Regions from separate parts of the Pandoraea fibrosis genome, predicted to be linked through region 2. Evidence: predicted binding sites of a transcription regulator. Region 2 holds the regulator's gene; the other holds the start of a gene.

Region 1 (16,371 bases), 960 kb from region 2:
CATATGACACATTGCGCGCCCCTTGCTTGCTGCGAATGACAGCGATATAGCGAACCACGCCGTCATCGGTCACCTGCACGGACTTCGTGTCGATGGCGTAGTCGAGCGCCGAATTCGGCACGGTGGGGAAGCTCACCAGATCGGCATCCTGCGGCGCGGCGGTCGGCAAGGTGTATTCCGCTTCCTTCCATTTGCCCTTGGCGGCTTCCTGCTGGGCGAGGTATTCGTCGAAGTCCTGGACGGGTTGCGACGTGCTGCTGCAGGCGGCAATCAGCGCCAGAGCAGCCAGAGGAGCCAGGGCGGCCAGGCGCGGGGCGCGGCGGGCAAAGAAAGGACGCATGAGATGTGGATGAGAAGTCGGTTGGACGGCGGATGAACGAAAGCGGGCAATCCGCGCGGCGTCCCGGAGGACGCCTGGTCAAAAAAAGGGCGCGGGCATGACGCCCGCAACCGATGATGGGACACGCCGGTCGCGGCCCGGTTCAGTGCTCCCGGGGCGGCATGCCCGACGTGGCGGTGTCGGCAGCTTCGCCGGCGTCGCCGCAATCGTCATGGCCGCACCCGTCGTCGTGCGCGTGCGTGCCACCGGGCGGCATTTCACCGATACGGGCACCGGCGCGCGGGAACCGCCGCCGGTCTTGCTGGGCGCGTGCAGCCGAGCGACGCAGATAGCGCGATAGCTCGTTCAGGGCGAGTTGATACACCTCGCGCTTGAACTCGATCACCGCGTCGAGCGGCACCCAGTACTCGTTCCAGCGCCAGGCGTCGAACTCGGGATGATCGGTAGCGCGCAGGCAGATGTCGCAATCGCGACCGACCATGCGCAGCAGGAACCAGATCTGCTTCTGGCCCCGGTAATGTCCGCGCACTTCGCGCTTGATGAATTTGTCCGGCACCTCATAACGCAGCCAGTCGCGTGTGCGACCAATGATTTTGACGTGTTCTGGCTTTAGCCCGGTTTCCTCGTGCAATTCTCGGAACATAGCCTGTTCGGGCGTTTCGCCGTACTTGATGCCGCCTTGCGGGAACTGCCAGGAGTGCTCGCCCAGCCGCTTGCCCCAGAACACTTCATTGCGTGCGTTTAAGAGGATGATGCCGACGTTCGGGCGAAAGCCTTCACGGTCAAGCATACAACCACCCTTGAATCCTTTAAAATTGCTTCGATTATAAACAGATAATCACCGGCGCGGCGGCCGGCGGCGGCTCGGGTGACCGGGGCGGCGCGCAAGGCCGGCGGGTGTCTCAGGGGCTGCGACGACGTTCAGGCGCGCCCCGGCCCCCCGCTTCTGGCAACCGACCCGACCGCTGTGTGCGCCGTTGACCCTCATTTTTCCGGAAATCTGCATGAAAGCCTCTCGTTTCTTCATCGGCACCCTCAAGGAAGCGCCCACCGACGCCGAAATCGTCAGCCACAAGCTGATGATGCGCGCCGGCATGATTCGCCGCGTCGCCGGCGGTATCTACGATTACCTGCCGATCGGCCTGCGCTCGATCCGCAAGGTCGAAGCCATCGTCCGTGAAGAAATGAACCGCGCAGGCGCGCTCGAACTGCTCATGCCGGCCGTGCAGCCGGCAGAACTGTGGCAGGAGTCGGGACGCTGGGTGCAGTACGGCCCGGAACTGCTGCGCTTGAAGGATCGTCACGATCGCGAATTCGTCGTCGGCCCGACGCATGAAGAAGTGGTGACGGACATCGCCCGCCGCGAAATCAAGAGCTATCGCCAACTGCCGGTGAACTTCTATCAGGTGCAGACGAAGTTCCGCGACGAGATCCGTCCGCGTTTCGGTGTGATGCGCGGCCGTGAGTTCATCATGAAGGACGCTTATTCCTTCGATAAGGACCGTGCGGGCTTGCAGGTGTCGTATCAGAAGATGTTCGATGCCTACGTGCGCATCTTCACGCGTCTGGGGCTGGAGTTCCGCGCAGTGGTGGCCGATAACGGTTCCATCGGCGGCTCCGGTTCGCATGAATTCCATGTGATCGCCGACACCGGCGAAGACGCCATCGCCTACTGCCCGACGTCCGACTATGCGGCCAACGTCGAAATGGCCGAGGCGCTCGCGCCTCAGGGCGAGCGCGCCGCGCCTGCCGAAGCCCTGACCAAGACCGCCACGCCGGGCAAGGCCAAGTGCGAAGCCGTTGCAGAATTCCTCTCGATCCCGCTCGCGCGCACGGTCAAGTCGATCGTGCTGGCCACCGACAGCGAAGACGCCGGCACGACCGTCTGGCTGCTCCTGCTGCGCGGCGACCATGATCTGAACGAGATCAAGGCGAGCAAGGTGCCGGGCTTGTCCGGTATGCGTTTCGCCAGCGAAGCCGAGATCGTGGAATGGTTCGGCACGCCGCCGGGCTATCTGGGTCCCCTCGGGACGAAGAAGCCGGTCAAGCTCGTGGTCGATCGCTCGGTCGCGAAGATGAGCGACTTTGTCGTCGGCGCCAACGAAGCGGGCTTCCACATCACCGGCGTGAACTGGGGCCGCGACCTGCCCGAGCCGGAAGTCGTGGCCGATCTGCGCAACGTCGTACCGGGCGACCTCTCGCCGGACGGCAAGGGCGAGATCGCGCTGTGCCGAGGCATCGAAGTGGGTCACGTGTTCCAACTGGGCACCAAGTACTCCGACGCCATGGGCGCCACGTTCCTCGACGAGACCGGCAAGCCGGCACCGATGGAAATGGGCTGCTACGGCATTGGCATCACGCGTATTCTCGGCGCGGCGATCGAACAGAATTTCGACGACAACGGCATCATCTGGCCGGAATCGATTGCCCCGTTCGAGGTGGTGCTGTGCCCGATGGGCTACGACCGCAACGACGCGGTGCGCGAAGCCACCGACAAGCTCTACGAAGCGCTGTTGGCCGCAGGCGTCGACGTGATTCTCGATGACCGTGGCGAGCGTCCCGGCGTGATGTTCGCCGACTGGGAACTCATCGGCGTGCCGCATCGCCTGGTGATCGGCGACCGGGGGCTGAAGGAAGGCAAGATCGAGTATCGCGGCCGCCGCGACGAGGAGGCCCAGTTGCTCGATGCCGGTGTCGCGGCGGAAGTCGTCACCGGTAAGGTGCGTGCAGCCAAAGCGGTCTGAGCAACGGTGGCGTAAGGGGGGCAGGGTGCCGGTGAACGTCTGCCGGTAAAGCACTGCTCCTCTATCGACGCCACAGTCGCAAGCGGCAATACCTGACGGCAGTCGCCCCGGCGGCTGCCGTTGTCATATCCGGAAGCCCTGTCAGTATGGAATACACGTTCGCCTCGGCAACGATCCTGTTGCTGCTCATCACCGACCCGTTCGGCAATATCCCGATTTTCGTGAATGCGCTGAAGAATGTGCCGGCGCACCGACGGCCTCGGGTGATCCTGCGCGAAGTGTTGATTGCGTTCGTCATCCTGCTGATCTTCATGCTGGCGGGGGACCGGTTTCTGCGCATGATGAGCCTGACCGATCTGTCGCTGCAGTTGGCCGGGGGCATTGTGCTGTTTCTGATTGCGCTGCGCATGATCTTCCCGCGTCCCGATCAGGGCTCGTTGCCCGACGCCGGCGAGCCCCTCATCGTGCCGTTGGCGATTCCGGCGCTGGCCGGGCCGTCGGCGCTCGCGACTGTCATGCTGCTCGTGTCGCAGCAGCCGGGACGTATGCTCGAATGGATCACGGCGCTGTGCGTGACGATGGCCGTTTGCGCGGTGGTGCTGTTGCTGGCCGATCGCATCGAGCGATGGGTGGGCTCGCGCGTGGTGGCGGCGTTCGAGCGTCTGATGGGGCTGATTCTCGTGGCGATCTCGGTAGAGATGATCCTCAAGGGCGTGAGAATCTTCGTCCACCAGTTTTGATGGCGGGGCGTGCACCGCGCCAGTCGTGAAAAAGGAGCCTCGCGGGCTCCTTTTTGCTTTCGTGCGGTGCCCCGATGCGACGTTCAGCGCGGCGTGGTGAGCGCACGGATCGCCGGCAGGTTGCGCCAGTAACCCTTTGCGTCCATGCCGCAGCCGAAGACGTAGCGGTCCGGCACCGTGAATCCGCAGAAATCCGGGTGCGACGGCTTTTCCTTCGTCAGGATCTTCTCGCACAGCACGGCGCTGTAGAACTTCGAGGCGCCCATTTCCAGAATCCGGTCACGAATCGCGGCCATCGTGGCGCCTTCGTCGAGAATGTCGTCGAGCACGAGCACCACGCGGTCGCGCACCGAGTCGCGCGGCGCCACGCGCCACTGCATTGCACCGCCCGTAGTGGTGTTGTTGTAGCGCGAGAGGTGGATGTAGTCGAACTCGAGCGGGAAGTCCAGACGCGGCAGCAGCATGCCGGTGAAGACGGCGGCGCCGCCCATGACCGACAGCACCATCGGGAATTCGTCGCCAATGGCGTCCTTGATGGACTTGGCCATCGTGTCGACCGACTGATTCACCTTGTCGGCCGAGACGATTTCTTCGGAATTACGGAATACTTCGAGGGCTTCTTCGCGGTTCATATGGGGCGACCCTGTGGAACGTGTTGCTGGGGGATGTCGCTAAGTGCGGCCCGGAGTATATACGGAAAATCCGTCGCGTTGCCGGGCCGCAACCGGTAAGCCTGGTTCAGCGCATGCCGGGCATCATGCCCTTCATGCTGCGCATCATTTTCATCATGCCACCGCCTTTGAGCTTCTTCATCATGGTGCGCATCTGATCGTACTGATTGAGCATGCGGTTGACCTCCTGCACCTGCACCCCGGCGCCCGCGGCGATCCGGCGCTTGCGGCTCGCCTTGATCAGTTCCGGTTTGGCGCGCTCGGCCGGCGTCATCGAGTTGATGATGCCCTCCATGCGGCGCACCTGCTTCTCGGCCTGATCCATATTCGTCTGGCTGGCAGCGGCCTGGAATTGCGCCGGCAGCTTATCCATGAGCGACGACAAGCCGCCCATCTTCTTCATCTGGCCGATCTGCGCCTTGAAGTCGTTCAGATCGAAGTCGCCGCCTTTCTTGACCTTCTCGGCGAGCTTTTGCGCGGCCTGAACGTCAACGCCGCGTTGCGCTTCCTCGACGAGCGCGAGAATGTCGCCCATGCCGAGAATCCGGTTCGCCATGCGATCCGGGTGGAAGACTTCGAGGCCGTCGAGCTTTTCGCCCACACCGACGAACTTGATCGGCTTGCCGGTGATGTGACGCACCGACAGCGCGGCACCGCCACGCGAATCGCCGTCGAGCTTGGTGAGCACCACGCCGGTGAGCGGCAGCGCGTCGTTGAAGGCGCGGGCGGTGTTCACGGCGTCCTGACCGAGCATGGCGTCGACGACGAACAGCGTTTCAATCGGTTTCAGCTCGGCGTGCAGGGCACTGATTTCCTGCATCATGACTTCGTCGATCCCCAGACGGCCGGCCGTGTCGACGAGCAGCACGTCATGGTGATGGCGACGGGCCCAGTCGACAGCAGCGCGCGCGATGTCCACCGGCTTCTGATCGGGTTGCGACGGGAAAAAGTCGGCGTCGACCTGCTGCGTCACCGTCTGCAACTGGGCGATAGCGGCGGGGCGGTAGACGTCGGTGGACACCGTGAGCACTTTCTTCTTCTGGGCGCGCAACAGCTTGGCGAGCTTACCGACGGTGGTTGTTTTGCCCGCGCCCTGCAGACCGGCCATGAGGATGATGGCGGGCGGCGTGGTCGCGAGGTTGAGTTCGGCGGCACGGCCTTCGTAATCGCCGCCCATGAGCGCGGTCAGCTCGCGCTGCACCACGCCCACGAGCGCCTGGCCTGGCGAGAGGCTGGAAATGACCTCCTCGCCCAGGGCCTTTTCCTTAACCTTGGCGATGAAATCGCGGACCACCGGCAGGGCGACGTCGGCCTCGAGCAGGGCGAGGCGCACTTCACGCAGCATTTCCTGCGTGTTGGCCTCGGTCAGGCGAGCTTCGCCGCGCAGCGTCTTGACGACCTTGGCGAGGCGCGTAGTGAGATTGTCGAGCATGAAACGTATCCTGTAAGACTCGCAGTGGCCCCGGTGGCCCTGCCTCGCGCCCCGGCAGGGGCGGTGGCGGGTACGGCAGCGCGCCCGTCATGGGCTGGTGTAAACTTCAAATATGACTATTTTACTGTATGCGCTGACCGCCATCCTTTACGCCGGGTTGGCGGTTTGTTCGTGGCAAGGATACCGGCGCGATGCCGCGCTCGCTTTGGCGGGCGGGCAGGTCGCGCCTGCGCCGGTCGCGGGCACGCCCTCGCGCTGGCCGATGCAGCTCTCGCTGTTCGCCGCGCTGTTGCTGCACGGGGTGTTGCTGCATCAGACCATCTTCCGCGCGGACAGCATGCACTTCGGTTTCGCGTACATGCTCTCGGCCATGTTGTGGCTCTCGGTCGGCATTTACTGGATCGAAAGTTTCTTCTTCCCGCTCGACAGCCTGCGACTGATGGTCACACCCGTGGCTGCCGTCGCATGTCTGTTGCCGATGATTTTTCCGGATGTACGCATTCTCGGTTTTGCGGCGGATCCGATTTTCAAGGCGCACTTCATCATCGCCAACATGGCCTACGGGCTGTTTGCGCTGGCGGCGCTGCACGCGTTGCTGATGATTTACGCCGAGAGGCAACTGCATCCGTCGCGCAGCAACGAGGCGACCGGCTGGCTCTCGCGCTGGCTCGAGACACTGCCGCCGCTGCTGACGATGGAAAAATTGCTGTTCCGGTTGATTGGCGCCGGGTTCGTGTTGCTGACCCTGACGCTGATTTCCGGGGTGATGTTCTCCGAGGCGCTCTTCGGGCGCGCGGTGCGCATCGATCACAAGACCGTGTTCGCGGTGGTGTCGTGGCTGATGTTCGGCGCGGTGCTGCTGGGCCGGCACTTTTATGGGTGGCGCGGAAAGGTCGCGCTGCGTTGGGTTCTGGCGTCGTTCGTGGCGCTTTTGCTGGCGTATGTCGGCTCTCGCTTCGTGCTTGAGGTGGTGCTGCATCGCATGACGGAGACTTGAAGCGCGATGCGCAATATCTTGCTGTTACTGGTGTTGTTGGTGGCGGGTACATGGTGGATGCGGCACAACGAGCGCAAGCGTCATACCGAGCGTGATGAGCGCAACGAACGCATGCGTCAGCCCCCGGCGAGCGATCCGCGCAAGACGGTGCGCGACGCGCTCCCGCCCGCGGAGCGCATGGTGCAATGCACCGAGTGCAACACTTTTCTTCCCGAGAGCGAAGCGCTGGGCGGTGCAAATGGCAAACATTTTTGCAGCACCGCGCACCGCGACGCCTATCTGACGCGCGAACACCGCGTCTGAGACCCGCTGCGCAGTCCGGCCGCGCAGCGATATCGAAATTCTCCCTCGTCTGCGTCACGGCCCTCGAAAGGGCCGCCTTGCGCATGCCTGTCGCATGCACTAAAACACAGTAACCGGCTCTGTATAAAAGAACCACAACAACAGGGACGAGACGACAGGAGGGCGCAATATGCTAATGCGCAGACGGATGTATTTTCTTCTTCCCGATCTGGCCAGTGCGCAGCGCACGATGAGCGATTTGCTGCTCGCCCGTATCGAGGAGCGTCACATCCACTTCATGGCACGTGACGAAATGGACCTGGAGGGACTGCACGAGGCTAACCTGCTACAGACTTCCGATATCGTGCACGGCGCAGAAGCCGGGCTCGTGATCGGCGGGTTCTGTGGTTTGGCAGTCGGTGCAGTCGCGGCGTTTTTCCCCATCGTGGGCACGCGTCCCCAATGGGAGTTGATGATCGTGACGGCTCCCCTCGGCGCGCTCTTCGGTGCCTGGGTGTCGAGCATGATCGGTGTCTCGGTGCCGAACTCGCGGCTCAAGGCATTTCGCGAGCCACTCGAGCGCGGCATGATCCTGCTGATGGTGGACGTGCGCGACGGCAGGGTGGATGAGATTCGCGAGATGCTCAAGGAGCATCACCCCGAGGCGCATATGGAAGGGGTGGAAGCCGCAATTCCGGCATTTCCATAATGGATGGCAACTTGCGAGGTCATCGTATCGAAAGCGAAAATCGGGTGAGTGCAGGAGACGAGTTTCACCGGCCGGCAACGGCCAATAGCGTCGCACCTGTGAGCGACGCGGGGTGGTGCGCGTGCCGTATGGCACGAGTGCGACGCCATCCCAGGGCGTGGTCACGCCCACGGAAGCCTCTCGGCCAGGTAAGGCGGGAGGCTTCTTCTTTGGGCGTCGTTTTTCCTTGTCGTGCGGTGGCCGACAGGTATCCGGCGGCGTATCATCACTGAACTCGCCGCCTGCGCCCGGCCGACCTGGCGCGCCCACGGCGGCGTCGCGCCAAGTGGGCTACAATGGCGCCCCTCGCCCCCACGGGAGTTCGCTGTGCCCGTCATGCTCCAGTCATTTGCGTCCCCTAATGTTTCGCTCCGGTCTTGTGGCTGCGGGCAGCAGTGCGTGCGGCCGATGATGCCGACGTTGCCGCGAGGTCGCGCATGAACGCGCCGGACCAACGCCTGCCGCTCACGCTCGATGCCGATGGCTGGGTTCGCGAGGCCGAGCGTCTGCCGTCTCCCAATTTCGACATGCGACCCGATGGCATGCCGACCGACCTGCTGGTGGTGCACAACATTTCGTTGCCGCCGGGACAGTTCGGCGGCGGCGAGATCGCCGCGTTCTTCCAGAATCGACTCGACCACGACGCGCATCCGTTCTTCGACGAGATTCGCGGCGTGCATGTCTCGTCGCATTTTCTGGTGCGCCGCGATGGTGCGTTGCAGCAGTTTGTGTCGTGCCATGCGCGGGCGTGGCATGCGGGCGCGTCGTCGTTTGAGGGCCGTACACGCTGCAATGATTTTTCGATCGGCGTTGAGCTCGAAGGAACGGACGACCTGCCATTTACGGCGGCGCAGTACACCACGTTGGCGGCGCTCACGCGTGCGTTGCGTGAGCGTTTTCCGATTCAAGCCGTCGTCGGACATGCCGATATAGCACCGGGCCGGAAGACGGATCCGGGACCGCATTTCGAGTGGGAGCGGTTGCGACGGATGGCGGATCTGAGCCCCGAAGCGTTGCCGTTTCAGCCAACCGATTAATCCCCATCCGGGGGCAGGTTTTGCTTGACAGGGCGATGCCACGGGCTTCCCCGGCGTGAGAAATTTTTGGGTTTGCGGAGTGCGTCATCTCCACTATACTTAGTGCCAATTCCAGTGCCGACCACTACATCTAGTGGTTGATGTCAGGTTCGGCGAAGAATGCAATAACCATCAATACCGTGCTTGTCCTGCGGCGTTTTGTGGGGCGGCATAGCAGCAAAGCCGTGCAGCGGACACCTCGAACCCTTGGCCGTCCGTCGGTCGTGCGGTGTTCAGCACTTCGCTCCATCGGCGCCCCCAGGGCGCATTTTTGCCGGCCGTAAAACTGGTAGAGACGCGCTAACAGCACCATCTCATTGGAACGGGAGTTTTTACATGCAGACTAACGAAAACCTCACCCGCCCGAACCCGACGCCCGCCGCGAATGCCGGCAGTGGCACGGGTGCGTCGGCGCCCCAGACGACGGGCGCATTCGAGCCGGCCACTAACGCCGACTTCAAAGTGATTCGACGCAACGGCGCGGTGGTGGGTTTCGAGCCGTCGAAGATCGCGATCGCCGTGACCAAGGCGTTCCTTGCCGTGAATGGCGGTCAAGGTGCGGCTTCGGCGCGCGTACGCGAACTCGTGGAGCAATTGACGGAGAACGTTGTGCGCGCATTGGTGCGCAGCCGCCCGAACGGCGGCACGTTCCACATCGAAGACATTCAGGATCAGGTCGAACTCGCGCTCATGCGCGAAGGCGAGCACAACGTGGCCCGCGCCTACGTGTTGTACCGCGAGAAGCGTGCGCAAGAGCGCGCCCACGCGGTCGAGACCACGCAGGAAACGGCAACGCCCGACGCGCCGGTGCTGCGCGTGACCGACAACGGCGTGACGCGTGCGCTCGACATGGCCGTGCTGCGTGGCGTGGTGCAAGCTGCCTGCGAAAACCTTGGCGATGAAGTGGTGGCCGAGCCGATCCTGACCGAGACCATCAAGAATCTGTACGACGGCGTGCCGCTGTCGCAGGTCTACGACTCGGCGATCCTCGCGTCGCGCACGCTCATCGAGAAGGAACCGGCGTATAGCCAGGTGACGGCCCGTATCCTGATGCACACGATCCGCCGCGAAATCCTCGGCGAAGAAGTGCCGCAGGGGGAAATGGCCGAGCGCTACATCGAATACTTCCCGCGTTTCATCAAGCAGGGTGTCGAGGCCGAACTGCTCGACGAGCAACTGCTCTCGTTCGATCTGGCCAAGCTGGGCGCCGCGCTCGACGCATCGCGCGACCTGCAATTCAATTACCTCGGCCTGCAGACGCTGTACGACCGCTACTTCCTGCACATCGATGGCCATCGCATCGAAATGCCGCAGGCGTTCTACATGCGCGTGGCCATGGGCCTGGCGCTGAACGAAGTCGAGCGCGAAGCGCGTGCGATCGAGTTCTACCAGATCCTGTCGAGCTTCGACTTCATGAGCTCGACGCCGACGCTGTTCAACTCGGGTACGCGTCGCTCGCAGCTCTCGTCGTGCTACCTGACGACCGTCTCGGACGATCTGGAAGGGATCTACGAAGCGCTCAAGGAAAACGCACTGCTGTCGAAGTTCGCCGGCGGTCTGGGCAACGACTGGACGCAGGTTCGCGCCCTCGGTTCGCACATCAAGGGCACGAACGGCAAGAGCCAGGGCGTGGTCCCGTTCCTGAAGGTGGTCAACGACACGGCCGTGGCCGTGAACCAGGGCGGCAAGCGCAAGGGCGCTGTCTGCGCTTACCTGGAAACGTGGCACCTGGACATCGAAGAATTCCTGGAACTGCGTAAGAACACTGGCGACGATCGCCGCCGCACGCACGACATGAACACGGCGAACTGGATTCCCGATCTGTTCATGAAGCGCGTGATGGAAGGCGCCGAGTGGACGCTGTTCTCGCCGTCGACCTGCCCGGATCTGCACGACAAGTACGGCAAGGCGTTCGAGCAGGCTTACACGGCCTACGAAGACAAGGCCGCGCGCGGCGAGATCAAGCTGTTCAAGAAGGTGCCGGCGCAAGCGCTCTGGCGCAAGATGCTGGGCATGCTGTTCGAAACCGGCCACCCGTGGATCACGTTCAAGGACCCGTGCAACATCCGTTCGCCGCAGCAGCACGTGGGCGTGGTGCACTCGTCGAACCTGTGCACGGAAATCACGCTCAATACGAGCGAGACCGAAATTGCCGTGTGTAACCTCGGCTCGGTGAACCTCGTGGCTCACCTGAAGCAGACGGCCAACGGCTACGAGCTGGATCACGAAAAGCTGCAGCGCACCATTCGTGTGGCGATGCGCATGCTCGATAACGTCATCGACATCAATTACTACGCGGTGGCGAAGGCGCGCAATTCGAACCTGCATCACCGTCCGGTGGGCATGGGCATCATGGGCTTCCAGGACTGCCTGCACCTGCTGCGCACGCCTTATGCGTCGAACGAAGCGGTCGAGTTTGCCGACCGTTCGATGGAAGCCGTTTGCTACTACGCTTACTGGGCATCGACCGAGCTGGCCAAGGAACGCGGTCAGTATTCGTCGTACAAGGGTTCGCTGTGGGATCGTGGCATCCTGCCGCAGGATTCGCTCAAGCTGCTGGCCGAAGAGCGTGGCGGTTACGTCGACGTCGACCTGTCGAGCACGCTCGAATGGGACAGCCTGCGCAAGCACATCGCCGAACACGGCATGCGCAACTCGAACTGCGTGGCGATCGCACCCACGGCGACGATCTCGAACATCATCGGCGTCTCGGCCTGTATCGAGCCGACGTTCCAGAACCTGTACGTGAAGTCGAACCTGTCGGGCGAATTCACGGTGGTCAACGAGTATCTGGTGCGTGACCTGAAGGCCCGTGGTCTGTGGGACGAAGTAATGGTCGCCGACCTGAAGTACTTCGACGGCTCGCTGGCTCGCATCGATCGCGTGCCGGCCGACCTGCGCGAGATCTACGCCACGGCGTTTGAAGTCGAGCCGAAGTGGCTGGTCGAGGCGGCGTCGCGTCGTCAGAAGTGGATCGATCAGGCGCAGTCGCTCAACATCTATATGGCGGGCGCATCGGGCAAGAAGCTCGACGAGACGTACAAGCTGGCGTGGACGCGTGCCCTCAAGACCACGTACTACCTCCGCACGATGGCCGCCACGCACGTCGAGAAGTCGACGGTGAGCCACGGCGCGCTGAACGCAGTGAGTTCGGGGGGCGTGACGCCGAGCGGCAGCCTCGCGGCCGAGCCGACCTCGCCGCTGGCACAGCCGATGCCGGAAGCCGAAGGCGCAGTCTGCACGATGCGTCCGGGCGACCCGGGCTTCGACGAGTGCGAGGCTTGCCAGTAAGTTGAGCGTGCCGCGGTGCCTGACAAGGTGCCCGGCATCTGGAAAAAACCCCGTCGCCCTTGTGGGCCGACGGGGTTTTTTCTTGGGCGGATTCGGATGCGTTCGATGAGCGCGCGCCGTGCCCGGGCGAGTCGGAGGGGATCAGGCCAGATCGATCCGCATCGACAGATCGAGTGTCTGCCCGTGTGCCACGACGACATGATCGTCGTCGAACTCGCCGACGCGGTGGGTCGACGGCTCGAGACACAGATACGGGCGACCGGCAGGCGAGTGCAGCACCAGCCAACTGGCGTCGTCGCTGCTCACCGTGGCCGAGCGCAAACCGCCGGCGTAGTCGATGCGCGCGTTGAATGTACCGGACTCGGAGGGCACTTCGGCGAACCAGGTCGACCGTCCCCCGGTGTCGAGTCCACCACCGACCGACACGACTTCCATTGCGCCGACATGCACGCGCTGCTCGCTCGGCCAGCGAATGTCCTCCGACGGCGAGCGCCAGATGGCTTCCGATTCGAACGTCAGACGCGCGCCTGCGGGCCAGCGGAAGTACGGGTGCAGACCGAGCCCGGCCGGCATGTCTTCGGCGCCGAGATTGGTGATCGACAGGTGCATGTCGACGCCGTGCTCGTCGAGCGTCACCGAGAGGTACGCCTGATAGTGCCAGGGCCACTCGGGTTGTGCTGGGCTGTCGAGTTGCAGCACGCAACAGTGCGGGCTCTCGTCGACGACGTCCCACTCGCGCCGCAGCCCCCAGCCGTGCAGCGAACTCGACGCCACCGGCGTCTCGCGAACGGCAATCGCGCGCTCGCGCCAGTGCAGCGTGTCGTCGCGCAACATATTGGTGTACGGCAGCATCGGAAACGCACCGGCCTTCGGCCATTCGTCCGATGGGAACGGCTCGTTGCCCATGGGGACGAGGTAGTCGAAGAGGTCGCCGCGTGTGTCGCGGCGCGCGAGTCGTGCGAGCCGTCCGCCACAACCGGGTTGAACGTCGGCCACGAGTGCGCCCTTCGAGAGACGGATCGGTTTGCCGGGGGTGAGGGTGCGTGGGGTCGGGCCCGGCGAACCTGCCTGGGCCTGTGCGCTGTGGGCGCCTGCGGATGTCATCGTCGGTATCTCCTTCATCGGCGTCTGGAGGTGGCGCGCGCCGGAATCTGTCGTTCCGGTCCGCTGCGCGGTGACGCTCGTCGCGACAGGATACGCCAATGTGACGTGGCATCGGCGCGCCACACCGCCATGACTGTCGTGCGACGCCGTTTCGTGGCAAGATGCCGGTCCCGCGAGGCCGGACGCCTATGCCCTAGGGAAAACCGCCGGACACTAGGTATAGTGGTCATCGTGCGGTGCGACACTATATCTAGTGTGGTGTGCTGGAATGAGTGACGTAATTGTGCTAAATTGGAGTCATTCAATTCGACGTCGGGAGGTCATGATGTTGTTACCGCTCTCGCGTCGGCGTTGTTGTTCAAAACTGCGCAAATGCGCATCTGCATCACCCCCGAAACACGGCAACTTTTCCGGCGGACTTCGCACTGTCGGCGATAAGTCGCCGGCTGCCGGATCGCAAGTTTTTTGTCAGCCTTCGCTCGCGAACGGCTGATCTGTCACTTCGGCGATGTGCGCGTATGTGTGCATCGCATCAACCTGAACGGACTGAGACCCTATGCTTAACTGGGAAGAAGACACCACCGCCGCCAAGTCGGCTGCCCCTGCCTCCGCTCCGGCCCCTGCGCCGGCGTCGAACATTCTCGGCACCCAAGGGGATACCCCGAGTGTGATCGCTTCGCAGTCGACGCGTCGCGTGAGTGCGTCCGACAAGCGCGTGATCAACGGCACGACGGACGTGAACCAACTGGTGCCCTTCAAGTACAAGTGGGCCTGGGAGAAATATCTGGCCGGTTGCGCGAACCACTGGATGCCGCAGGAAATCAACATGTCGCGCGACATCGCACTTTGGAAAGACCCGAACGGTCTGACCGAAGACGAGCGCCGCATCATCAAGCGCAACCTCGGCTTCTTCGTGACGGCCGACTCGCTCGCCGCGAACAACATCGTGCTGGGCACCTATCGTCACATCACCGCTCCGGAGTGCCGCCAGTTCCTGCTGCGTCAGGCGTTCGAAGAGGCGATCCATACGCATGCCTATCAGTACATCGTCGAGAGCCTGGGCCTGGACGAAGGCGAGATCTTCAACGCGTATCACGAAGTGCCGTCGATTCGCGACAAGGATGAGTTCCTGCTGCCGTTCATTGAAGTCGTGGCCGACCCGTCGTTCCAGACCGGTACGCAGGAAGCCGATCAGAAGCTGCTGCGCTCGCTGATCGTGTTCGCCTGCATCATGGAAGGCCTGTTCTTCTATGTCGGCTTCACGCAGATCCTCGCGCTGGGCCGTCAGAACAAGATGACGGGGGCGGCGGAACAGTATCAGTACATCCTTCGCGACGAGTCGATGCACTGCAACTTCGGCATCGATCTGATCAATCAGGTGAAGCTGGAAAACCCGAATCTGTGGACGCCGGAGTTCCGCGAAGAGATTCGTGAGCTGTTCAAGAAGGCGGTCGAGCTGGAGTATCGCTACGCTGAAGATACGATGCCGCGCGGCGTGCTTGGTCTGAACGCCGGCATGTTCAAGAGCTATCTTCGCTTCATCGCGAACCGTCGTTGTGCCCAAATTGGTCTCGAAGCGCTCTACCCGAACGAAGAGAATCCGTTCCCGTGGATGAGCGAGATGATCGACCTGAAGAAGGAACGCAACTTCTTCGAAACGCGTGTGATCGAGTACCAGACCGGTGGCGCGCTGAGCTGGGACTAAGTCAAAAGTGAAAAATGGGTGCTCGCTGCAAAGCAAGCATCCATGCGGGTTTCCAGAGGGTGGTGTGTTCGCGCGCAGCGCGTGTGACCAGCAGCAAGAGAAGCAAAAGAGAACGTGCAGGTCACGCACATCATCCTCACTCGCGAGAGGTTTCTATCGCTTCGCAAGTGCTTCGCACGCATCGACATGCGAGTGCGATGTGCATCAAATACAACAGATTGACTTCATCGTGACGAATGTTGTGCGCTTTTTTACGCGCAAAGTATTAACATCGCATCACAAAAGAATTATTATTCGCTCAAATAAATTGCAGTCTCGATGAACACACGAAAGCACATCGCTTTCCTCCCGCGACAGAGAGCTGGTAGTTACGGAGCGTAAAAACCTTGGTGCATAGCAAGCAGTATCGCTTATCCGCTATCGCAATCTCCTCCATCCCGATGACGGGACAGGCAAGCTACCCCCCGAAGAATCTGGCGAATCCCCCTTCTCAAGACAATCGAATTGCTGGCGGCAATGTCGCCGGCAATTTTTTTGCGCGCGTGACCACACACGGTCAGCGTCATGCGCGCAGCGCCGAATTCATTAGCGTAAGCCGTCGTTGTCCGATGCGTACGCCGATGAATAGCCCGCTCGCCGGCAGTTCACCGCACGGTGGTCGGGTTTCCTTCTCAGGTGGTTTGTTTGAGTGATCTTTCACGTTAAGGAGCAAAGTGATGGCTACTACTGCTAAGAAAAAACCCGCAGCCAAGAAGGCTGTTGCCAAGAAGCCGGTAGCGAAGAAGGCTGCCGCCGCCAAGAAGCCTGTCGCCAAGAAGGCTGTGGCTGCTAAGAAGCCGGTCGCGAAGAAGGCAGCTGCTGCCAAGAAGCCGGCAGCCAAGAAGGTTGCTGCTAAGAAGCCGGCAGCGAAGAAGGTTGCGGTGAAGAAGGTTGCCGCCAAGAAGCCGGTCGCCAAGAAGGCAGCGGTGAAGAAGGTTGCCGCCAAGAAGCCGGTCGCCAAGAAGGCAGCCGTCAAGAAAGTCGCCGCCAAGAAGCCGGCAGCCAAGAAGGCAGCAGTGAAGAAGGTTGCTGCCAAGAAGCCGGCAGCCAAGAAGGCAGCAGTGAAGAAGGCCGCTGCCAAGAAACCGGCTGCCAAGAAGGTTGCTGCGAAGAAGCCGGCTGCTAAAAAGCCCGCTGCCAAGAAGCCTGCTGCTGCGAAGAAGCCGGCTGTGAAGAAGGTGGCGGCAAAGCCTGCTGCGGCT
Region 2 (16,371 bases):
TCTGCATTCGCTGCAATACCTGCGAGGAGACGTGTCCGATCGACGCGATCACGCACGACGAGAACAACTACGTTGTGCGCGCGGACACGTGCAATGGGTGCATGGCGTGTATCTCGCCGTGTCCGACGGGGGCCATCGACAACTGGCGCGACGTGCTCAAGGCCGAGTCCTATTCGGTCGACGAACAGCTCACGTGGGATGAACTCCCGGTCCAGGACGACGCGATCGCCGGTCAGGGGTCGATTGGCGACGCGGCACAAGGAACGTCAGGCGGTGCATCGGCCGACGCACCCGAGCCAGTCATCGGCGGCTCCGATCTCGTGCGCGGCTCGGTCGTACCCCCATGGTCCGCTGCGAAGCCCTACGTGAATCTGTATAACCACAAGGCACCGATTCAGGCCACCGTGGTGGGCAATTATCGTCTGACCGACGCGAGTACCGAGAGCGATATTCATCACATCGTGCTGGACTTCGGCAAGCAGCCGTTCCCGGTGCTCGAAGGGCAGTCGATCGGCATCATTCCGCCGGGCACCACCGCCGACGGACGAGCGCATCACGCTCGGCAGTACTCGATTGCGTCGCCGCGCGATGGTGAGCGCCCCGGCTACAACAACCTCGCGCTGACCGTCAAACGCGTGACGAAGGACCATCAGGAGCAGGCCGTCGGCGGGGTGTGCTCGAACTACCTGTGCGATCTGAAGAAAGGCGATGTGGTGAACGTGATGGGCCCGTTCGGCAGCACGTTCCTGATGCCGAACCACGCCGATTCGCATTTGCTGATGATCTGCACCGGCACGGGCGCCGCCCCGATGCGGGCGATGACCGAGTATCGCCGCCGTCGCCGTCTGAAAGGCGCGACGGGCAAGTTGATGCTTTTCTTTGGTGCGCGCACGCAGGGCGAGTTGCCGTACTTCGGCCCGCTGCTCAATCTGCCGAAGGATTTCATCGACACCAATCTCGCATTTTCGCGCACGCCGGGACAAGCCAAGCGCTACGTGCAGGACGCGATGCGCGAGCGCGCGGCCGATGTGGCGGCGCTGCTGCGTCACGAACACACTTACATATATGTCTGCGGATTGAAGGGCATGGAGGACGGCGTGCTGCAAGTGCTGCAAACCATCGCGGGCGAGGCCGGGCTCGACTGGCAGTCGCTTTGGCAGCGCATGAAGACGGAAGGGCGCCTGCATCTCGAGACCTACTAAGGAAGCCTGACGACGTCTGACGCTATTGGCTGGCGCGGTGCGGATACGATTGTGCCGCGCGGGCTTTCGATTGACCGACGGCGTTCTGCGCCGGCTTGACACCGCGTGCTTCGGCACGCGGTTTTTTTTCGTCTGATGTGTCTCCCGGCACGGCAAATTGACGCCATCGGACGCCGCCCCGGAGGTGTCACCGGAATTGAGTACCATGGAGGGGCTGTTTCCCTTCCATCTTTTCTCTGAACGGAGAGTCACATGGGCAAGAAGCGGATTCTGGTACTGGCGGGCGACTATGTCGAAGACTACGAGTTGATGGTGCCGGTGCAGGCACTGAGCGCTGTGGGGCATCGGGTGGAGGTGGTTTGCCCGGGCAAGAAGGCAGGCGACAAGGTGCGCACTGCGATTCACGATTTCGAGGGCGATCAGACGTATAGCGAGAAGCGCGGCCACGACTTCACGCTCAACGCCACGTTCGACGGGCTGTCGCCGGCCGACTTCGACGCGTTGGTGATTCCCGGCGGCCGCGCGCCCGAGTATCTGCGATTGAACGATGAGGTGCTCGCGGCGGTGAAGCACTTTGCCGAGAACGATAAGCCGATTGCGGCCATCTGCCACGGTGCGCAGTTGCTTGCGGCAGCCGGTGTCATCGAAGGGCGCGAGTGTTCGGCGTATCCGGCGTGTGCACCGGAGGTGCGTCTGGCAGGCGGGAAGTATATGGAGATCGCCATCGACGAGGCACATACCGACGGCAAGCTCGTGACCGCACCTGCGTGGCCTGCGCATCCGGCATGGATCGCGCAATTCCTGGTCGTGCTGGGAACGAAGATCGAGCTTTGATGCCCGGTCTTTGACGCGCGCTCGATCTGACGTCGCGTTTGAGATGCGCGCTATCGGATGTCGCCGATGGCGCGCAGTCTTTCGTCTGCCTCGGCGAGCGTGTGCTCGCTGAACACTTCAATGCCGTGCCGTCGCAACCATGCGGCTGCCACGCCTTCACCCGCGACTTTCCGAGCACTGAACGAGCCGTCGTAGATCGACGTGCTGCCGCACGACGGGCTGTCTTCCTTGAGAACTGCAATGCAGATGCCGTGACGCTGCGCCAACGCGAGCGCCCGTTGCGCGCCGTCGAGAAAGGCGTCGGTGACGTCGGCCCCGGTGTTGTCCATCACACGCGCATGCTTTTGCCAGACGGCGTTGCCACCGATGGCGATCGGACTGCCGGTGATTTCGGCGGGGGCGCGTGGCGTGGGCAATCCGCCGGCGACTTCGGGGCAGATCGGCAGGATGAGTCCCTTGGCTTGCCACCGCGCAAGAATGGCGGCGGCGTCGGATTCGCAGCGCGCTGGGCGTCCGTGATAACGCACCGGATGGCCCAGAAGACAACTGCTGACAAGAATGCGGGGCGACGTAGACATGGCGCGAGCCTATCACGCGGCGATCGCGCGCGACTGAATTATCCGAAGTTGCCTCGTTTTCCAAAGCGCGATGCGCGCTTGCGCAGCAAGATCGGCCGATCTCAACCGGGGCGGCCGACACGCAGTTAGCGCGAGGACGTCCTGCCATACGACCAAGGAGTGTCGTGATGGACATCAACGCTTGTCCGCCGGGAGGCATCGCTTCCGGCAGTTTCTCCGCCGTTCGGCAGCAGCGCGACGCGGCGGCGCCGGAGGTTGTGCCGCTTGCAGCGTTCGGGCCTGTCACCGGACACGATGGCAGTGGCGCGCCGTTGCCGCCTGTCGGACCGCACGACTTTTCCGAAGCGCAGCCTGTGCACGAGGCCGGGTCGCAGGACGCGAGGCGAGGGGCCGTGCGAATGTCGCTGTCGCCGCACGCCGAGGCGGCTCAGTTCGTCGTGAGCGCATGTCCGAGTGCCCGGTGCGCGACACTGGCATGGTTCGCCTCGCGCCTGTGCGGTGCGCTGGGCCTCGCAACGCCGACAGCACTGCTGGTGCGAGGGTGCTCGCTCGCGTTCGATGGCACGCATGCTCCCGAGCGCCTTTATCTGGCAACGTCGTATCTACCGGCCTATCGCCCACTGGGGCCGTGGCTTGAGAGCGATGCGGCGTGGCGAGTGATCGACGGTGTGCGTGGCGGTGCCGATGACGCGTGCAGGCGAGCCCGGGCCGAAGCCCATGAGATCGGGGGGCAAATGGCGCAACGTGTACCCCATGCGGTACAGGCCCGGACAGACGCTCAGGCGTATGCCGACATCGTCAAGGCGCGCAACGACAGGCGCACGACGCTCTGCCGCGCGCTCCCCGACGTCTACCAATGTGCACTGGAGCGGCATTACATTGCGGCGCTTTGGCTCGGCAATCGAGACCTTTGCGACGCGTTCATGGGGAATATCGGTGTCTGGCGCGATAAGAACGATCTGCCTTACATCATGACCGTGGACTTTAGCGCCTGCCTGGGTGCGGGGATTCAGGAAGCGTGCGCTGGTGACGGCGAGGGGATGCAATCACGGCATGTGCCGGCGTCGCCCGATGCCTTGCGTCGCGGCGGACACTCGGGGCAGCCCGATACGTCGCCATACGGGGCGCTGATCCCGGACGGTGCGCTGGTCGACACCACGCAGTTTCGGCAAGGGGCGTATTGCGCACCCTTCGCACGGCGGCTGGGTGGTCTGACGCCCGCAGCCGACGCCAAGACCCTGCTCGACGAAATGAAGGACCCGACCGGTGTGCGGGCATTGGCCGCCGAGATGGCTTACCGGTTGGGCCGCATTGGCGCATCGGATATCTTGCCGTGGGCGGCGAGCGCCGATGACATGGCGCGCGCCTTGCCGGCTGGCACCGGCACTGCCAGCGACGGCAGCATTGACGACCCGGATTCGCAAGTGCATCGCATTCTGTCGCGTCGCGACTGTCTCGTGACCATGCTGGGTGGCACGTGGGCGGCGCAAGCATGGGAGCGGTTGTTTCCGATGCGCGCCGCAGCGATCAAGGCGCAGCAGTCGCCGTTTCTGACGCCTGAACGCAATGATTAGGTCCCGGACAGTGGTCTGCACCGGGCACATCGGCTCTGGCGTTACGACGCGTTCGGGGTGGCGAGGAGTTCGCGTGAGGCGTCGACCAGCGCGTCGATAGCGGCACGCAGTTTCGGCGACGGATGCCGTGTGTCCGGCCAGACCAGATGCAGCGGTGTAGCGGGCGAGCCCACCTGCGGCAGCAATCGCAGAAGTTTGCCGCTGCTCAGCGATTGCGCCACGACCCAATGCGGAAGACAGGCGACGCCCAGTCCTTGTTCGGCGGCGTCGGCCAGGGTGACGAGGTCATCCAGTACGAAGCGCGGCGCATGGCGCGCCTCGTGCACCATCGACAATGCGGTCCATTCATAGAGACTGCCGTTGCGTCCGTACATCAACCGCTCGTGTCCGTCGAGGTCGGCCGGGGTCCGGGGGGTGCCGCGCTCGGCGAGATAGGCGGGTGAGGCGCACAGCACCATGGTCTGTTTGCCCAGCAGGCGGGCTTTCAGTCCAGGCGTGTCGTCGAGGTGCCCGCTGCGCACCGCGAGGTCGTAGCCCTCTTCGACAAGATCGATCCGGCGATCGCTGAACGCCATTTCCAATCGTAACTGCGGGTGCGCACGCGCCAGCGCAAGCAACACGGGGGCAATGCACTGCCGTCCGATCTGCACCGGCATGGTCACACGCAGCCTGCCCATTGGCGTTTGCGACCCGGCGCTCAGTTCGTTTTCGGCGTCGGACAGCTCGGCGAGCACTTTCGTGCAGCGCTGATAGAACGTCTGACCTTCGTCCGTCAGATGCTGGCTGCGCGTGGTGCGGTGAAACAGGCGTACCCCCAGCCGCGCTTCGAGTCGGCCAACGCGCTTGGCGACGGCCGAGCGCGTCAGATGCAGCCGTTGCGCAGCTGCGGAGAAGCTGCCTGCATCGGCGGCGGCCACAAACGCGGAAAGACCGGACAAGCGATCAGGCGTGTAGGTCTCATTGATTCCCATATATCGCCAATTAGTAGAAAAGTTGCCAACACTGCTGCGAAGTATTCTCCAATAAGCTAAGCGTGTCTACCCGGCGTACCGGGCAATTCAGATCGGTGAGAGGACTTGGCAATGGCAACGATGCAGCAATGGCAGATGGCAACGATTGGCGAAGCAGCGCTTGAGCGGGTGAGTGTGGACATCCCCCGGCCCGGCCCGGGCGAGGTGCTGGTGAAAGTGAACGCGGTGTCGCTCAACTATCGCGACGCGTTGATGATCGATACCGGCATGGGGTTGCCGGTGACGTTTCCGTTCGTGCCGGGGTCGGACATGGCCGGCGAGGTGGTGGCTGTCGGGGCGGGGGTGACGCGTGTGGCGGTGGGCGAGCGAGTCGTCAACACGTTCTGGGATCGATGGATCGGCGGCGAACAGGCGCCGGCGGGCCTGAAGATATTCGGCGGGACGTTGCAGGGGGTGTTACGTGAATACGCCGTGTTCGACGAGGCGTCGCTGGTGCGCGCGCCGGAGACGATCGACGATGTGGCGGCCTCAACGTTGACTTGTGCGGGGCTCACGGCATGGTTCGCGTTGTTTGGCACAGGACGCAAGCTCGCGGCGGGTGAGACGGTATTGCTGATTGGGACGGGGGGCGTCGCCTTGTTCGGTGCACAACTGGCGCTGGCCCATGGGGCAACGGCGATCGTCACGAGCGCGAGCGAGGCGAAACTTGCCCGGGCGGCGGCGCTGGGCGTCACACACGGCGTGAGGCGTCGGGAGGGGTGGGCGCAGGAGGTGCTTGAACTGACGCAGGGCCGGGGTGCTGAACAGGTGCTGGAACTGGCGGGTGGGGATATGCGGGAGACGATGACCGCGCTTGCCCCCGGCGGCAAGGTCTCGGTGATTGGCACGCTGGGCGGGGATACGCTGCAATTGCCGGTCTATCCGGTGTTGCTCAAACGGGCCCATGTGCAGGGTATCGGGGTGGGGCACCGGGACGGGCTGGAAGCGCTGGTGAGCGCGATCGAACGCCACGGCATCGTGCCGGTGGTCGATGCCGTCTACGATTTCGCCGACTTCGGCGCGGCGTTGGCGCACCTGCGCCGGGGGGCGTTCGGCAAGGTGGTTGTGCGGTTGGCCGGGCCGGTTGCCTAACATCAAAAGCTCGCATAAACTATCGACGCCACAAACCCCGCGTGACTGGCGATTAGGGCGCACAGCCTTGTGTGCCCGAGGTGGAGCAACCCACCGGGAAGCGCCGGGGTCTTATTTGCCGTTCGCCTGGGCAGCCGTGATGGTTGGTGCTGCCCTGTCTATCGTCTTCCGAAGCACAAAGGAAGGCGCGCCGCACCATCCCCTCCCGGAAAACCTGTTCAATTCAACGGAACCGCCATGTTCGACAAATCCAAATCTACCGTTGCCTCCGTCGATCCCGACGTCTGGGCCGCGATTCAGAAAGAAAATCAGCGTCAGGAAGACCACATCGAGCTGATTGCTTCGGAAAATTACACCAGCCCCGCCGTGATGGAAGCGCAGGGCTCGCAACTGACCAACAAGTATGCGGAAGGGTATCCGGGCAAGCGCTATTACGGTGGTTGCGAGTATGTCGACGTCGTCGAACAGTTGGCCATCGATCGTGTGAAGGCGCTGTTCGGTGCGGAAGCCGCGAACGTGCAGCCGAACTCGGGCTCGCAGGCTAACCAGGGCGTGTACTTTGCCATGCTCAAGCCGGGCGACACGATCATGGGCATGAGCCTCGCGCACGGCGGTCACCTCACGCACGGTTCGCCGGTCAACATGTCGGGCAAGTGGTTCAACGTGGTGAGCTACGGTCTGAACGAGCAGGAAGACATCGATTACGACGCTGCCGAGAAGCTCGCGCAGCAGCACAAGCCGAAGATGATCGTGGCGGGCGCATCGGCCTTCGCCCTGAAGATCGACTTCGAGCGCATGTCGCAGATCGCCAAGTCGGTCGGCGCGTACTTCATGGTCGACATGGCGCACTACGCCGGTCTGATCGCCGCAGGGGTGTACCCGAACCCTGTGCCGCACGCCGACTTCGTGACCACGACCACGCACAAGAGCCTGCGCGGCCCGCGCGGTGGCGTGATCCTGATGAAGGCAGAATTCGAAAAGCCGATCAATTCGGCCATCTTCCCGGGCATTCAGGGCGGTCCGCTCATGCACGTGATTGCCGGCAAGGCCGTTGCGTTCAAGGAAGCCGCTACGCCGGAATTCAAGGCTTATCAGGAACAAGTCGCGAAGAACGCTCGCGTGATGGCCGAAACGCTGGTCGAGCGCGGCCTGCGTATCGTGTCGGGTCGCACCGAGTCGCACGTGATGCTGGTCGACCTGCGCGCGAAGAACATCACGGGCAAGGCTGCGGAAGCTGCGCTGGGCGAAGCCCACATCACCGTCAACAAGAACGCGATTCCGAACGATCCGGAAAAGCCGTTCGTGACGAGCGGTGTGCGTCTGGGCTCGCCGGCCATGACCACGCGCGGTTTCAAGGAAGACGAAGCGAAGCAGGTCGCGCACCTGATCGCCGACGTGCTCGACAACCCGGAAGACGCTGAGAACCTGGCTCGTGTGCGTGCACAAGTGGCCGAGTTGACCAAGCGTTTCCCGGTTTACGGCTAAGCCGCGAGCACCGCACACATGCGCTGCCCGTTCTGCCGGCACGACGACACGCAGGTCATCGACTCGCGTGAAGCGGAAGACGGCGCTGCCATCCGGCGGCGCCGGAAATGCCCGTCGTGCGACAAGCGCTTCACCACTTACGAGCGCGTCGAACTGGCGATGCCGGCTGTCGTCAAGAAGGATGGCAGCCGTGCCGAGTACGACCGCGCGAAAGTGCGCGCCAGTATGCAACTGGCGATTCGCAAGCGCCCTGTGAGTGCCGAGGCCATGGATGCCGCGATTGCGCGCATCGAGTACAAGCTGTTGGCCGGTGCAGAGCGTGAAGTGATGAGCCAGCGCATTGGCGAACTCGTCATGCGCGAGTTGAAGCGGTTGGACAAGATCGCCTATATCCGTTTTGCGTCGGTGTATCGAAGCTTCGAGGACATCGCCGAGTTCCGCGATGTGCTCGAAGAGATCGACAGTACCGATATCAAGCCCAAACGTAAGCCGGTGGATTGAGTCGCGAGGACAATGCGATAGCCGCGTGTGTGAGCATCAGAGGGCGGTGATGAGGCCAGTCTGATGCGAGGAGTCACGGAAAACCCGTTGTGCCCGAAAGGGTCCGGCGGGTTTTTTTATGCCCGGGCGAGTGGGGGCAGCGACCTTATGAGGCATTGAAATGTGGTGCTTTCCATTCTGAAAGTCATCGATGGGAAATCACTGCATTACGGGTTTGCAACGTTGCATACGTACCTGATTTGCCGTCTATTTTGGGATGTTGGCGTCCATTGTGTGAAATATTTGGGATGCTCCCTATCAAATTGAAATAAAAATAATGGGATTAATCGCAATTTAAAATTTTCGTGGATTTTGGGTTAATTACCAAAATCGTGTCGAATCGACTTTATTTCGGTAACTCGTATCTAGAATTCGCCACTTCGCGGTGAAGTACCGCTGCTGTGGTGACGATGGGGGTGATTCATCGTCGTCAAGAATTCTTTGGAGATTATCGAATGCAAAGTCAAATTCAGACGTCGAAACCTCTTCGTCAATCCAAAATTTGTCTGGCCGTCGCGACGCTGCTCGCGGCGATGAGTATGCCTGCGCAGGCAAACGACGTCGTCGAAAGCGAAACGACGACGTGGAGCGATGAAAGAACGGGCGTCGTCAATAAAATGAACGAAAGACTTGCCAATATGGCGGCCGAATTGGAAACGAAATTCAAGAGCGCGGATGAGCTTCATTCGCTGAGAATGGTGCGCTCGTACATTCACTCGAACACCAACGATATTTCCGATAAGGCCGAGTATGAAGCGGCGCTTGGAGAGATGGTCGAGAAAATTAATGGCGTCATTTCGGAGTTGAACGATAACGAGGGAAGCGGGCTGGAGCATTCGTGGGAGCGAGATCTAAAGGTGGGCGATCTCGAAAACGTCAAGACGGAAATTCAGCGAGTCCTGACTGCCAATCCGGAGGGCCACACCAATGCTCGCGCGCAACTGCGCGACTTCCTCAATGACGATGCTGCGTTTTTGGCGAGGCGTGAAGCGGCGCTGGATCTCTATGCCGAGATCACCGCCTTTAGTGCGCGCATTAAGGCGCTCGACAACGTCGACGAAGCAACATTTAAGGTCATCGCGAACACCAAGGAATTGGTCGTGCCGGCACAGAGCGGCGCTGATGCCGTACCGACATGGCGTGACGGCAACCTGCTCAACGCGTACTCCGAGGAGGGTTACGCGGAAGGGAACCTTCAGATCAACAAGGAAACCGTGCTCGAAATCACGAAGCGTTCCGGTGCCGGGTCGGACGTCATGATTGGCGAAGAGGAAGAGGTTCGCGATGTCGGCGCAATCCGTGTGGCGAAAGATGTGTCCCATTCGATTGGCATCATCAACGGGGATCTGAACATCCATCAGAGTATTGGGGGCGAAGGTGAACTGGCTGTGGTCGTTGGGAATGGTGGGGAGCTCAAGTTTGTAGCAGGTGGCAAAGGTATCGATCCTGCAGCCAAGCATGTTTTGCTGATTGTCGGAAGTGGTGCGAGCGCCGAGGACGTCGCCGAAGGGGCTTTCGGGAAGGCCGGCAAAATCGACGAGGATCCGGGGGTGATCCGGTTTGAGGCCGGCACCAGCGCTCAAAACGCCGAAATTGCGGTTGCCACGCGCGGTCGACTGCAATTCGAAGAAGGTTCCAATGCCGGCGCCAGTACCATCATGGTGAACGGTGGAACGGTGCATTTCGACGAAGCGCACGCTGGCAGTGCGTCCATCTGGAATGCCGGGAAACTTGTCGTAGACGATTCCGCAATGGGCACCAGCAGCGTAGTGAATCATGCGAAGGGCAGGTTCTTTGCAACTGATGTGCAGTTGGAGAGCATGCGTCTTAAAAATCGGGGAAAAACCAAAATTTTCGACGCTGTTGGTGGAAACGCTTCGATCTCGAACGAAGGCCGTGGCCACATTGAGATCATCGAAACGCAACTGGAAAACGCGAAAATCGATAACGCGAGCACTATGTTTATCGAGAGATCAAGCGGTGACAATGCAACGATCCTGAATGGAAGAGGTGCCGTCCTGACGTTTAGCGATACCGCACTGGAATCACTGCGGATCGAGAATCGAGGGACGGTGATTGCTAAGGAAAACACCACGGCCAATAACGCGCGCATTCGCATGGATGGCGGGGTATTCGATGTCTCGAGAATCGAAAGTTCCGAGGGGGAAGATTATCTCGCCGCAGAAATCACCATAGGCTCGCTGTCGGGCCAAGGCGACCTGATCGCCGATGAGACGCGCGTCACGCTCGGCGCCTTGAATCAGGATGATGTCTTTGACGGGCGAGTGCTGGCGTCGAAAGAATCGCCCCATGACATCAAGACGCGTCTGCGAGGCAAGTCTAAACGTCATGCTGAAAAGTCAGACTTGTTGACCAATCATCCCGGGGTGGACCTGACCAAAATCGGGACCGGCAATCTGACGCTCACGGCCGACCAGAGCGATGTGACGTCGATGACCATCGCAGCGGGCACGTTGACCGCTGCGCACGCCAATGCGTTGGGGGCAGGCTATGTGGACATCGGTGAGAACGGCACCGTGGTTCTCACGCAGAACGTTAGTGGTGTCGATCTCATCGAAAACGCGGGCACATTGAATCTGGGCACGAACAAGCTGAGCGTAGAGAGTTATCTCTCCGAGGCAGGGGCGAAGATCCAGTCGCGTGTCGAGAAGGTGGAGGGTAACCTCGTCGGGGGCAAGATCCATGTCTCGAACGAAGGTGATTTCACCAATACGACCGTTGGTGTGGATGTCGCTCCCGATATCGAGCTTTCCGAAATCGTGGGCCACTTTGAAGTGGTGCAAGCCGAAGGCGACGCCAAGGTAAGCGGCGGTGAAGTGACGGTGGGTAGCATCACCGGCGGTAAAAAGCCGGAACCGGTCATCACCGACCCGGAAGACCCGAACGTGCCCCCCGAAGACCCGACGGTTAAGCCGATAACGCCGACGATCGAGCCGGGAACGGACACCGGCACGAAGATCACGGACAAGAACATCGTCAACTTCCTGGCAGCCGACGGTGGCTACACAGCTAACGAGCGCGCGGTGCTGGCCTCGGTCGATGGCGTGACGGTGGGCGAGCTGACCTCGGGTGCGGTCGGTGGCAAGGTGCTCTCAGCCATGGCGCTGCAAACGGCGGGTTCTGACGAGCAACGCAAGTCGGCTCGGATGCTCTCGGGTGAGTCGCTGGTGAACAACGCGGTGGCAGCACAAGCGGCGGCCACGTCGTTCCAGCGCGGCATGCAAACGCGCATGATCGCCGGTGGCGCGATGTTCGACGACAAGGCCACGACGGGTGCAATGGCAGCGGACAACGGCATCGCCGGTTGGGCCTCGTTCAACGGCGGTACCGCCAGCCAGCGCGGCGACGGCATGTCGTTCGACGTGAAGGGTCTGGACGGTGCGATCGGCGTGGACAAGCGGGTGAATCAGAACACGCTGGTCGGTGCGTCGGTGGGCTTCGGTAACCAAGAGTCGAAGGCCAAGGGCCTGCCGGGTGAGTCGAAGGTCAACAGTGTGAGCGTGGGTCTGTACGGCTCGCACCTGACGGATTCGAACTGGTTTGTGAACGGCGGCGCGTCGTACACGAACCACAGCGTGAAGACGGATCGCACGGTGGCGGCGCGTAACGCGTCGGCTCGCCTGACGGGCAAGACGAGCGGTCAGACGTTCGGGATGTTCGGTGAAGTGGGCAAGCGCTTTGAGGTGTCGGGCATGAACATCGATCCGTCGGTGGGTGTGCGTGTGGCCTCGACTCGCCTGAATGCGTTCGACGAGACGAACCGAGATGGCGAAGGTAACGACGGCCTGAAGGTGGGTTCGCAGTCGCAGACGTCGACGCGTGGTGTGCTGGGCGTGCGTCTGTGGAGCGAAGTGGCCAGCGTTGCGGGTGGCAAGATCGCACCGTCGCTGCGCCTGTCGTATGAGCACGAGTTCGGCAACACGCAGAGCAGCCTGACGAGCGCGATCTATGGCGCGTCGAACCATTTCACGGTGAAGGGTCCGAAGTTGGGCAAGGACATCTTCACGGCGGATCTGGGCGTGGACATGCAGCTCAAGAAGCAACTGGAAGTGCGCGTGGGCGGTAACGTCAGCGTGCGCAAGGGCGAAAGCGCGCTGGGCGGTGGTATCTCGGCGAAGTATCGCTTCTGAGACAGTCGGTAGGACGCTTTCCTTGTGAGAGGAAAGCGCGGATCTCATCCCAGGGAGATCCGAATGGGGCATCGTGAAGTGATGATCGATGCGCCATTGATTAAATAAGATTGGGTAGAAGCCCCCGTTACGTATTGGTAACGGGGGCTTTTTACATTTGCGCGTTCGCGTCAATCGAGCGCTCGAAAGATGACTGTCGAGTGACAGGTTTCGCCCGCCTATTCACCTATGCGGCATCACATTGCGCCCTCCCGCTGGCGGGGTGATTTTGAGCGCTAAGTCCTACGAAATCATGCGTGTTGGGTGAAATTCGTGTGTGGCGCATGGATTCATAGGGATTTTCACCATGATTTTCATGGGATATGTCCCAACGGCGGCATTTTGAGTGAGCAATTTCCCAATGCCCCACCCCAAAGACCGTTAATACGTTAATTACGCCCTACGATTCGTGTCACTCATCGGATGCAACGCAATTAGCGGACTGCATTCGACATCTGCCAATCACGAATTGAAGAGGGACGTAAAACATGAATGCAAACCAAATCGCCGCCAACAAGGGTATCCAATCCACGAACGACACCGACACGCTGAGCGCACGTGTTCGCCGCACGGCCATCGCCGGTGCTGCCGCGATTGCACTGACTGGCGGCGGCATGGTGAGCGCCAACGCGGCGACGGAAATGGTGTCCGAGACGAGCGCTGCGGAAAAGAACTGGAAGCGCATGGCTGGCGCGGCCGCCAAGCAGGCGGTGCCGTCGGTTGAACGCGCACGTCAGGTGCTGGCGAATGCCGCTGACAAGAAGAGCGACCTGGCGATCGCGATCATGGTTGAGAACAAGCAGAAGAAGGCATTGATGGATGCCAGCGACGCCGTAGTGAAGGCCGAGGGCAATCTGTTCCAACGTGGGCTGGGGCACGCGGAGAAGCATCTCGACAAAGCCCGCACGAACCTCGACAAGGCAATGAAGGCGCGCGAATTGGCTCAGGCAGCAAATGAGTTCTTGGCGCAAGAGAAGGCAGATGCCGCGCGCACTGTCTGGAAGCACACCGCGAACGAATTGATGACGGGCGGTGCCACCAAGCAAGATCCCGCGACGACGCAGAAAGAGACAACCTTCACCGATGCCTCGGGTCTCTCGGTAGACGATTTCTTCTCGCGTATCGATCGCGCCATCGCAGAAGGCAAGAAGAATAACGCCAAGATGGAAAAGGAACTCAACGAGCCTGAGTTCCTGAAGGAGATTGACCACAACATCGCCAAAGCCAATCGCCGTTTGGAATTGCTCAAGGCCAAGCAGATGGTCGAGCCGATCATTGCCAAGGAACCGATGGACGAGATCGCGTCGAAGTTCGACATGCCGGTGACCGAAGTCGCCAAGGTCAGCGAAGTGCCGGAAGTGGGTGCCAAGTCGGTCGCCACGGAAACGACCGCTGTCGCTTCGGTGAGCGACTCCCGCAAAGAATGGGAAAAATTCCTCGATCGCAAGACCGATGAGATCAAGAAAGGGGCTGAAGAGATCGCCCGGATCGTCGAGGGTAGCGAGCACGCGACGGATGAGGAAAAAGCGACGGCGCGTGAAACCCTGACCGAAGTCATCGAAAAGCTTGAGACTGAACTCGAAACCTCGAAGGGCAACGAGGGCAACGAGGGCAACGAGGGCAGCGAAGGTGGCGACGGTAGTGAAGGTAACGGCGACGATCTCGGCGAAGTGATCTCACCCGAAGTCGAGCCTACCGATAGCAACGTCGACACCGAAGAGACCGCTGTCATCGAACAACCGGCAGTCGAAGAAGTCGTAACGCAACCCGCCTTCTCGGCCGAGCAGGCAATGGCTTCCGGCGTCGTCCTGACCCAAATGGCCAACGCCGCTCAACAGAACGCAGAACTGTTCCGCAAGGGCATGCAGGACCGTGTGTCGGGTGACGACGCGTTCATGCAACCGGTGGACATCGCCACGGCAGGTACCGGTATCTCGACCTGGGCACAAGCCATGGGCGGTCAGACGACCACGCAAGGTCGCGGCGATCTTGCCGGTTTCTCGGTGCGCGGCGCCGGTATGGTGGCAGGTGTTGACGTCAAGAAGAACAACACGCGTGTCGGTGTGGCCGTGGGCTACGGCGATGCCAACGTCGATGCGAACGGCGAGAACGGCCAGAACGCCTCGTCGAAGGTCAGCACGTATAGCGTCGGTCTGTACGGTGCGCATGAAGTCGACGGCTGGTTCGCCAACGGTGGCGTGTCGTACAGCGCACACAGCATCAAGAGCCAGCGTGCAGCCAAGCTCGGCGGCGAAGTCTACGGCCTGAGCGCCAAGACGAACGCGACGACCGTGGGCGGTTTCGCGCAGTTCGGCAAGCATATCGTCACGAACGCTGTGAACATCGATCCGAGCATTACGCTGAAGGTCTCGAACACGTCGGTGAAGGGCTTCACCGAAAACGGCGACGCCGGTCTCGAGGTCGACGGCAGCAACTTCAACTCGGCGCGTGTGGGCATTGGTGCACGTCTGTGGAAGGAGTTCGGCGACGCGTCGCACAGTGTCACGCCGTCGCTGCGTATTTCTTACGAACGTGAGCTGGCGCATGCCGCACCGTCGATGGACGTTGCACTCGCCAACGCGGCAAGCGCCGGCACGATGACTGTCATGGGCAACAAGCTCGGCCGCGACATCCTGAGCGCGGAAGCCGGCATCGACGTGAAGTTCGGCAAGAAGCTCTCGCTGCGTGGTGGCGTGAACGGCAGCGTGCGTCAAGGTCAAACGCAAGCCGGTGTGGCCGGTTCGCTCAAGTACGTCTGGTAATCCAGGTGTGAGAGGTGCCGGCATGCGCCGGCGCCAAATTCGCGAGGTAGTTGTAGTAACCGCAGTAACGGCAGTAGTCGCAGAAGTCGTAACGGCAGTAGTACCCGCAGTCGCAGTAAGGAAAAAGCCGTCCGGCAATACGCTGGACGGCTTTTTTTGTCTTGCGGGTTCACACCGACATCGCGGGATCAGAACGAATGCGATACCCCGATATAGGCACCCGTCTGGCTTTTCCCGGCCGGCGGGTTATCGAGCGAGTCGCTGGGAATGGCCGCGACCGAGAAGCTCTGATTCGCGCTGTTCTTCACGTAGGCGACCGTGCCGTACAGGAACGTGCGCTTCGAGAGGTTGTACGTGGTGCCCAGTTCGAACATTGTGGCGTGACCGAAGCCGCCCGGCACGTTCACGTGGTACACCGCCGCATTCGCAGCCCACGCCTGCGTCGCCTGATACTTCACGCCGGCCCAGTAATGATCGGCGCGCGTGGCGAAGTCGGGGGCGGGAGCGTCCGGCGCAGACATATGCGTGTAGCCCAGCGAAATGGTGAAGCGGTTCAGGAACACGTTCGCACCGGCAAAGTACTCGCGCGATGTGGCGAAGACATCGGTGAAGCGTCCGTTGGTGTCGCGAATTTCGTCGTACAACGCCCGCAACTGGAACCGGTCGTGGGTGTACGTCAATTGGGCACCCATGCCGCGACCGCTGTTGAACTGCCCGACGACATTCGAAAACGCGTACTGACCCGCGACATCGAAGCCATACCAGTTCGGGCTCTGATAGTTGACGGTATTGCTTGCCTGCGGCCAGTTACGTCCGCGCACGAGCGACGCCGAGGAGAAGGCCTGTTGCTGGAACGGATCGAAGTCCCACACCCCGTTGCTGATGAACAGGTTGCGGCCGAGGGTCAGTTGCCCCCACGAGCGGGAGTTGAATCCGACCAGCGCGCGGCGATCGAAGATCGATCCGGAGCCGTTGTTGTTGAAGCCATTCATCAACTGGAATCCACCTTCCAGATTGAATACGGCATGGAGACCCTGCCCGAGGTCTTCGTAGCCGCGCAGGCCGAACAGGCTGGTGCCGTAGTCGCCGCCTTGCGCACTCCAG

What was found. Region 2 encodes NrdR, which represses ribonucleotide reductase genes. Its sites were predicted from a motif close to CACNANATNTNGTG; they were not measured.
Region 1: PI93_RS06450 (ribonucleoside-diphosphate reductase subunit alpha) is a predicted target of NrdR. The motif match lies at 9,114-9,127, and genes of this name have one in related genera.

What each region holds. Positions count from the first base shown of each region.
Region 1 is NZ_CP047385.1:1,436,389-1,452,759, forward strand. Features, by position in the region: gene PI93_RS06400 (CNP1-like family protein) at 1-340, opposite strand, end outside; gene PI93_RS06405 (RNA pyrophosphohydrolase) at 483-1,130, opposite strand; gene PI93_RS06410 (proline--tRNA ligase) at 1,345-3,084, shown strand; gene PI93_RS06415 (MarC family protein) at 3,231-3,824, shown strand; gene PI93_RS06420 (hypoxanthine-guanine phosphoribosyltransferase) at 3,908-4,456, opposite strand; gene ffh (signal recognition particle protein) at 4,563-5,927, opposite strand; gene PI93_RS06430 (cytochrome C assembly family protein) at 6,040-6,924, shown strand; gene PI93_RS06435 (PP0621 family protein) at 6,931-7,227, shown strand; gene PI93_RS06440 (DUF1269 domain-containing protein) at 7,403-7,915, shown strand; gene ampD (1,6-anhydro-N-acetylmuramyl-L-alanine amidase AmpD) at 8,392-8,991, shown strand; gene PI93_RS06450 (ribonucleoside-diphosphate reductase subunit alpha) at 9,367-12,321, shown strand; gene PI93_RS06455 (aldose epimerase family protein) at 12,463-13,425, opposite strand; gene PI93_RS06460 (ribonucleotide-diphosphate reductase subunit beta) at 13,982-15,130, shown strand; gene PI93_RS06465 (hypothetical protein) at 15,517-15,822, shown strand; gene PI93_RS06470 (histone H1-like DNA-binding protein) at 15,847-16,371, shown strand, end outside.
Region 2 is NZ_CP047385.1:2,396,758-2,413,128, forward strand. Features, by position in the region: gene boxA (benzoyl-CoA 2,3-epoxidase subunit BoxA) at 1-1,202, shown strand, start outside; gene PI93_RS10805 (DJ-1/PfpI family protein) at 1,455-2,036, shown strand; gene PI93_RS10810 (DUF523 domain-containing protein) at 2,087-2,614, opposite strand; gene PI93_RS10815 (hypothetical protein) at 2,782-4,188, shown strand; gene PI93_RS10820 (LysR family transcriptional regulator) at 4,230-5,159, opposite strand; gene PI93_RS10825 (zinc-dependent alcohol dehydrogenase family protein) at 5,280-6,290, shown strand; ZMP/ZTP riboswitch at 6,322-6,429, shown strand; gene glyA (serine hydroxymethyltransferase) at 6,528-7,775, shown strand; gene nrdR (transcriptional regulator NrdR) at 7,794-8,276, shown strand; gene PI93_RS10840 (autotransporter family protein) at 8,726-12,466, shown strand; gene PI93_RS10845 (autotransporter outer membrane beta-barrel domain-containing protein) at 12,994-15,267, shown strand; gene PI93_RS10850 (porin) at 15,456-16,371, opposite strand, start outside.